DNA from 2 places in the Bacillus haynesii genome. Region 1 is predicted to be linked to the other one. Evidence: predicted binding sites of a transcription regulator. Region 1 holds the regulator's gene; the other holds the start of a gene.

Region 1 (3,639 bases):
CAATTGAAGGCTGGACTGAGAAAATCCATGATGTCTCAGGATACGATAAAAATGTGCTTAAGAAAGCATTGGAGATTTATCAAACCCGCACATGATCTTAAACCTTGAAAAAAACTCATTTTATACATATCATGTGGAAAGAGGAGAGGATTAGATGAGCCATTATGACCAGCAATACAATGCAATCATTCAAAAAATTATTGAATCAGGGATCTCCGATGAAGAATATCAGGTTCGGACGAAGTGGGATTCAGACGGAACGCCGGCTCATACGCTGAGCATCATGAGCGAAAAAATGCGGTTTGACAATTCAGAAGTGCCGATTTTGACGACGAAGAAGGTGGCGTGGAAAACGGCCATTAAAGAGCTGCTTTGGATTTGGCAGCTGAAATCCAATGATGTTCAAGTTCTGAACGATATGGGGGTTCATATTTGGGATCAATGGCGGCTTGAAGACGGCACAATCGGAGCAGCGTACGGCTATCAATTAGGGAAGAAAAATAGAGCGGTTAACGGTCAGAAAGTCGATCAAGTGGACTATTTACTCCATCAGTTGCAGCATAACCCGTCTTCACGCAGGCATTTGACCATGCTGTGGAATCCCGATGACTTGGACGGCATGGCCTTGACGCCCTGCGTCTATGAAACGCAATGGTATGTGAAGGAAGGAAAGCTTTCTTTGGAAGTAAGAGCGAGAAGCAATGACATGGCGCTCGGCAACCCGTTCAACGTGTTCCAATATAATGTCTTGCAGCGCATGATCGCTCAGGTCCTCGGTTATGAGCTGGGCGAATACATCTTCAATATAGGTGACTGCCACATCTATACCCGTCACATCGACAATTTAAACATTCAGATGAAACGCGAGCAGTATGAAGCGCCTAAGCTGTGGATCAACCCGGACATCAAAAACTTTTATGACTTTACAATCGATGATTTTAAATTAATTGACTATAAGCACGGCGACAAGCTGACATTTGAAGTTGCCGTATGAACAGGCGGATTTGCCGCCTGTTTTTTTGTTGGGGGAATGAATCATTTTCTGAAAATACGTTGCGTATCCGGCTGCCGCATGTATACTGACGGCAGCCGTGTTGACGTTTAGAGCGGATGCCAAAAGTACGTGCAGTTTAAAAAAGCTCGAAATCGAGCTTTTTCAAGGTTATGACGGAGCAGAAATGCAAACACCGGAGAGATTTTCGTCTAAACGTTCATTTACACAATCTAAACGTCTTTTTCACAAAGAACCCGAAAAGCAAAAACAATTCTCTCTTAATCTGTTAATGAAACCAGCATATACAAGGGGAGGTTGTTTTTGTCATGATCAAAAAATGGGCGGTTCATCTGCTGTTTTCCGCATTGGTACTGCTTGGGCTTTCGGGAGGCGCCGCATATTCTCCTCAGCAAGCCGAAGGTGCTGCAAGGTATGATGACATATTGTATTTTCCGGCATCGCGCTATCCAGAAACCGGCGCTCATATAAGCGATGCAATCAAAGCGGGGCATTCAGATGTCTGCACGATTGAAAGATCGGGAGCGGATAAGCGCCGCCAGGAATCATTGAAGGGGATTCCGACTAAGCCGGGCTTTGACCGTGATGAATGGCCGATGGCCATGTGTGAAGAAGGTGGCAAAGGAGCGTCGGTCAGATATGTAAGCTCATCGGATAACCGCGGAGCCGGCTCCTGGGTCGGGAACAGGCTGAGCGGTTACGCCGACGGGACCAGAATTTTGTTTATCGTTCAATAACAGGCAAACAACAAAAATATTTCCTTAGGGAAACATTTTTTGTTGACGTAAAAACCTTTATGGGGGATAATGGTAATGTAAGCATATTATCAATCCCTCTGTTTCAGGTTCGCATCCTTCATTGCCAAATGGATGTGAGCCTGTTTTTTCGTGAAAAAAAACCGCCGGTCGGCGGTTTTGCTGATGAGTCCGATTTTTAATGAACGGTGCGGAAAACGCCGATGACTTTTCCGAGAATCGTCACATTCTGAAGGATGATCGGCTCCATCGTCGGGTTTTCCGGCTGAAGGCGGATATGGGTTTCTTCTTTGTAAAACCGCTTAACAGTCGCTTCGTCGTCTTCGGTCATCGCAACGACGATATCTCCGTTGTTTGCGGTGTTCTGCTGCTTGACGATCACATAATCTTGATCAAGAATTCCGGCATCGATCATGCTTTCTCCCATGATCTCCAGCATGAAGACGTGCTCATCCGGCGGCACCAGGCGGTCGGGAAGCGGAAAGTATTCCTCAATGTTTTCGACTGCGGTAATCGGTGTACCGGCCGTCACCTTTCCGATGACCGGAACATTGACAACCTGGTTTTTCGGAATGTGAATTTCTTCCTCTGTATCGAGAATTTCGATCGCTCTCGGCTTCGTCGGATCCCTTCTGATCAATCCCTTCGTTTCAAGCCTTGCCAAGTGGCCGTGTACCGTCGAACTTGACGCCAGGCCGACCGCTTCTCCGATCTCCCTGACGGAAGGCGGATAGCCTTTGCGCTTCACTTCTTCTTTAATGAAACGCAAAATATCAAGTTGTCTTTTTGATAGCTTCGTCATTTTTTGCACCTCAAAACGTCGATTTTAGCTAGATTATAGCATGTTTTTCCTTTGAGTACAAACATAGGTTCGAAAAAAACAATTGACAGAAACATTTGTTCGTATGTATACTGAAATCATAAAACCGAACAAACATTCTGGGGTGATGGATATGAAAAGTGAATCATTGATTTTTGTCAGTCTGTTTACTGCTGTGATCAGCTGCTGTATTCTGTTTGTGTCTTTTGCCGGTAAAATCGAAGAAAGAAAGCAATATGTTAAAATAGAAGTGCAAGATGGCGATACATTGTGGGAGCTGGCCGACCGGATCAAAGGCGGAAAACCCGCAGACAAACAAAAATTCATTGAGTGGGTCGCCGATAAAAACAATCTGCCGACCTCTGTCATTAAGCCAGGTGATGTCTTGATCCTGCCGTTAGCCAAACAGCACTCCGATCAATATCAGCTTGCAGTTGTAGAATAAAAGATTGAGGGGATTTCCATGAATGCGATTATTTACACCAGGGTAAGCACTGCGAAGGAGCAGCAGGAAACCTCATTAAAGCGGCAGGAAGAAGAGCTTCAGTCGCTTGCCGCCGAACACGGGATGAACGTCGTGAACGTCATTTCCGAGCAGGCGAGCGGATATGAAATGGACCGCGACGGCGTCTTCGATCTGCTCGAGGAAATCAAAACATCAGATATTGACGCGGTTTTAATACAGGATGATACGCGGCTTGGCAGAGGGAATGCCAAAATTGCCCTTCTTCACTGTTTATATAAAGAAGGCGTTCAAATCTACACGCTGGCTCACCGCGGAAAGCTTGAGCTTTCCGAAGCGGACTCGATGGTTTTGGAGATTGTCGGCATTGTTGAGGAATACCAGCGGAAAATACATAACTTGAAGATTAAACGGGGAATGAAGAAGGCGGTCGAAAACGGCTACCGCCCGGAGAGGAACCTGAAACACCGCAATGAAGGCGGCGGGAGAGAGCGAATCGAAGCGCCTCTTTCAGAAATCGTCAGACTCAGGGAGAACAAGCTGACGTTTGCGGAGATTGCAGCCGTGTTGAGAGGGTTCGGATACAGCA
Region 2 (3,639 bases), 120 kb from region 1:
ATCGCATTAATTCCTGTTTTTATGGTCATCATGCTTGTGCCGTTTCAGTGGGGGGCTGTCTCCTTCGGCAGCGAGTCGATTCCGGTCACCCATTTGATCGGCGCACTGCTGTTTATTTTTGCTTCCGTCACAGATTGGGTTGACGGCTATTATGCAAGAAAACTGAACCTTGTGACAAACTTTGGGAAATTCCTTGACCCGCTTGCAGACAAGCTGCTCGTGTCTTCCGCTTTGATTATTCTGGTGCATTACCATCTTGCTCCGGCCTGGATGGCCATTGTCATTATCAGCCGGGAATTTGCCGTAACGGGATTGCGGCTCGTCCTTGCGGGAACGGGGGAAGTCGTCGCAGCCAACATGCTTGGAAAAGTGAAAACATGGGCTCAAATTATCGCCATCTCTGCCCTGTTGCTTCACAATCTTCCATTTGAGCTTGTATCCTTCCCGTTCGGCTCTCTTGCTTTATGGGTGGCTGTCTTTTTCACAGTCGTATCAGGATGGGATTATTTCGCTAAAAACTGGGATGCTTTAAAAACATCGAACTAAACGTGGGGAAGTGGAAACAATGAAGTTGGAAAGAAAAGCGGAAATTATCGCTGTCGGTTCTGAGCTTCTGCTCGGACAAATCGTTAATACAAATGCTCAGTTTATCAGCAGGCATTTGGCTGAAATCGGCATTAACGTCTTTTATCACACGGCGGTGGGAGACAATCCGGAACGCCTTAAACAAGTTATTCAGACAGCACAGCAAAGGTCTGACTTCATCATTTTTTCAGGAGGCCTCGGACCGACGAAAGACGATTTGACAAAAGAAACGATCGCTGAAGTTGTCGGGCGCCCTCTTAAGCTTGACGATGAAGCCTTCGAATCGATTCAGGATTACTTCAAAAAAACGAACCGGGAGATGTCGCCGAACAACCGCAAACAGGCGCTGATCCTCGAAGGCTCCGACGTTCTGCCGAACCGCTTCGGGATGGCTCCGGGAATGCTGCTTGAGCATGAAGCGCGCTTTTATATGCTTCTGCCGGGACCTCCGAAAGAGCTGGAGCCGATGTTTGAAAACGAAGCGAAGCCGCTCATTTTGGAAAAGCTCGGCTCGAGGGAAAAGATCGTGTCAAGGGTGCTGCGGTTCTTCGGCATCGGGGAATCCCAGCTTGAAACCGATTTGGAAGATCTCATTGATGCGCAGACTAATCCGACAATCGCCCCGCTTGCGGCAGACGGGGAAGTCACGCTCAGGCTCACGGCAAAGCATGCGGATCCGGCGGAGACAAACCGCTTGTTAAAAGAAACGGAAGACCGCATCCTGGAGCGGGTCGGAGAGTTCTTTTACGGGTATGATGATACATCCCTCGCAGAAGAGCTTGCGAAAGCATGCAGGAGCAAGGGAATGACCCTGGCTGCTGCGGAAAGCTTTACAGGCGGGCTTTTTTCCAGCTGGCTGACGGAAATGAGCGGCGCTTCTGAATACTTCAAAGGCGGCGCCGTCTGCTACACTAACGAATTGAAAGTGTCAGCGGCCGGCGTTTCGGAAGACACGCTGCAGCGCTACGGTGCGGTCAGCGCGCAATGCGCAAAAGAACTCGCCGCAGGCATCAGAGTCAAAACAGGAAGCGATATCGGCATCAGCTTCACTGGAGTAGCCGGGCCGAATACGCAAGAAGGCCATCCGGCAGGAAAGGTGTTTATCGGCATCTCCGTGAAGGACCAGGCTGAAGAAGCGTTCGAATTTCAGTTCGCCGGATCCAGATCTGCGGTGCGGAAACGTTCTGCCAAATACGGCTGCCATCTGTTGCTGAAAATGATGGAAAAATAAGCGAAAAACGGATTTTCGGAATATCTTTCTTATGAAAAAGGTCATTCCATTTTAGGAGATCGATTTTTTCCTCTTAAAAAAATCGAATATGCGTTCGCTTTTTTCTTGGCAAATCCGCGTAAACAAGGTATAGTAGATATAGCGGAAGTGATAAAGGAGGAAAATAGAATGAGTGATCGTCAGGCAGCCTTAGATATGGCGCTTAAACAAATAGAAAAGCAGTTTGGTAAAGGTTCGATTATGAAACTCGGCGAACAAACTGAAACGAGAATTTCAACAGTTCCGAGCGGTTCTTTAGCGCTCGATACGGCTCTTGGAGTGGGCGGATACCCGCGCGGCCGGATTATCGAAGTATACGGGCCTGAAAGCTCCGGTAAAACGACGGTGGCGCTTCATGCGATTGCCGAAGTTCAGCAGCAGGGCGGACAGGCGGCATTCATCGACGCCGAACACGCGCTCGACCCCGTCTATGCGCAAAAGCTGGGTGTCGACATTGATGAGCTTTTGCTGTCACAGCCTGATACGGGCGAGCAGGCGCTCGAAATCGCCGAAGCCCTTGTCAGAAGCGGAGCGGTGGATATCGTTGTCATCGACTCAGTGGCAGCGCTTGTGCCGAAAGCTGAAATCGAAGGAGACATGGGGGATTCCCACGTCGGTTTGCAGGCCAGACTGATGTCTCAGGCGCTTCGTAAGCTTTCCGGAGCAATCAATAAATCGAAGACCATCGCGATCTTTATTAACCAGATTCGTGAAAAAGTCGGCGTCATGTTTGGAAATCCTGAGACGACACCAGGCGGAAGAGCGTTGAAATTCTACTCTTCTGTCCGCCTGGAAGTGCGCCGTGCAGAGCAGCTGAAACAAGGCAACGATGTCATGGGGAACAAGACGAAAATCAAAGTCGTGAAAAACAAAGTGGCACCTCCATTCCGGACAGCCGAAGTGGACATTATGTACGGGGAAGGGATTTCAAAAGAAGGGGAAATCATCGACCTCGGAACAGAGCTTGACATCGTTCAAAAGAGCGGTGCATGGTACTCTTATCAGGAGGAACGTCTTGGACAAGGCCGTGAAAACGCCAAACAGTTCCTGAAAGAAAACAAGGACATCCTTTTGATGATTCAAGAGCAGATCCGGGAGCACTACGGTTTGGATACTGGAGGCGTTGCTCCTGCTCAGGAAGACGATGCCCAAGCTCAGGAAGAACTCGAATTTTAATCATGAAACATGTGAAAGGCTGCCGGCCCGAACGGCAGCCTTTTCCTTTAATCTGCGCATTTAGGCGCAGCTCCTCTATCCACCCTCTTCATCCCGGCGGTTTGAAAAGGCGTTTAATCCAGAAACGTTAAGACCGTAAGCTTGACAAGTATTTCCCACACAATTACAATGAAATTGTATCACTTGTTTTTCTTAACATGATTGATAAACATTTAAACTTGACAAGGGCTGTGAAGCCGCTTCACTCCCTGTGAAGGTTCTGTATGTTGAGAAGAAGTACAATGTACATGCCGACACTTACTTTTAGCAAGACAAGTTCATAGCAAGAGGAGGTGAAAGTTATGAATCCTTTAGCAATTCTCATCTCCATTTTGCTGAGCCTATTCTGTTTAGTTGTTGGCTACTATGTTCGTAAAATCATTGCCGAAGCAAAAATTTCAGGTGCGCGAAATGCAGCCGAACAAATTCTTGGAGACGCAAAGCGGGATGCTGAAGCGTTGAAAAAAGAAGCCCTTCTTGAAGCAAAGGACGAGATTCATACGCTTCGGATAGAAGCTGAACAAGAAGTTCGTGAAAGACGAAATGAGCTTCAAAAACAAGAAAACCGT

What was found. The regulator LexA, encoded in region 1, represses DNA repair genes until DNA is damaged. The targets are predictions, from matches to a motif close to CGAACATATGTTCG.
Region 2: recA (recombinase RecA) is a predicted target of LexA. The motif match lies at 1,900-1,913, and genes of this name have one in related genera.

What each region holds. Positions count from the first base shown of each region.
Region 1 covers NZ_CP059494.1:1,105,629-1,109,267, reverse strand. The annotation lists gene H2R00_RS05380 (hypothetical protein) at 1-95, shown strand, start outside; gene H2R00_RS05375 (thymidylate synthase) at 155-994, shown strand; gene H2R00_RS05370 (NucA/NucB deoxyribonuclease domain-containing protein) at 1,321-1,749, shown strand; gene lexA (transcriptional repressor LexA) at 1,946-2,569, opposite strand; gene yneA (cell division suppressor protein YneA) at 2,721-3,032, shown strand; gene H2R00_RS05355 (YneB family resolvase-like protein) at 3,051-3,639, shown strand, end outside.
Region 2 covers NZ_CP059494.1:1,226,782-1,230,420, reverse strand. The annotation lists gene pgsA (CDP-diacylglycerol--glycerol-3-phosphate 3-phosphatidyltransferase) at 1-546, shown strand, start outside; gene H2R00_RS06040 (competence/damage-inducible protein A) at 566-1,816, shown strand; gene recA (recombinase RecA) at 1,985-3,031, shown strand; gene rny (ribonuclease Y) at 3,373-3,639, shown strand, end outside.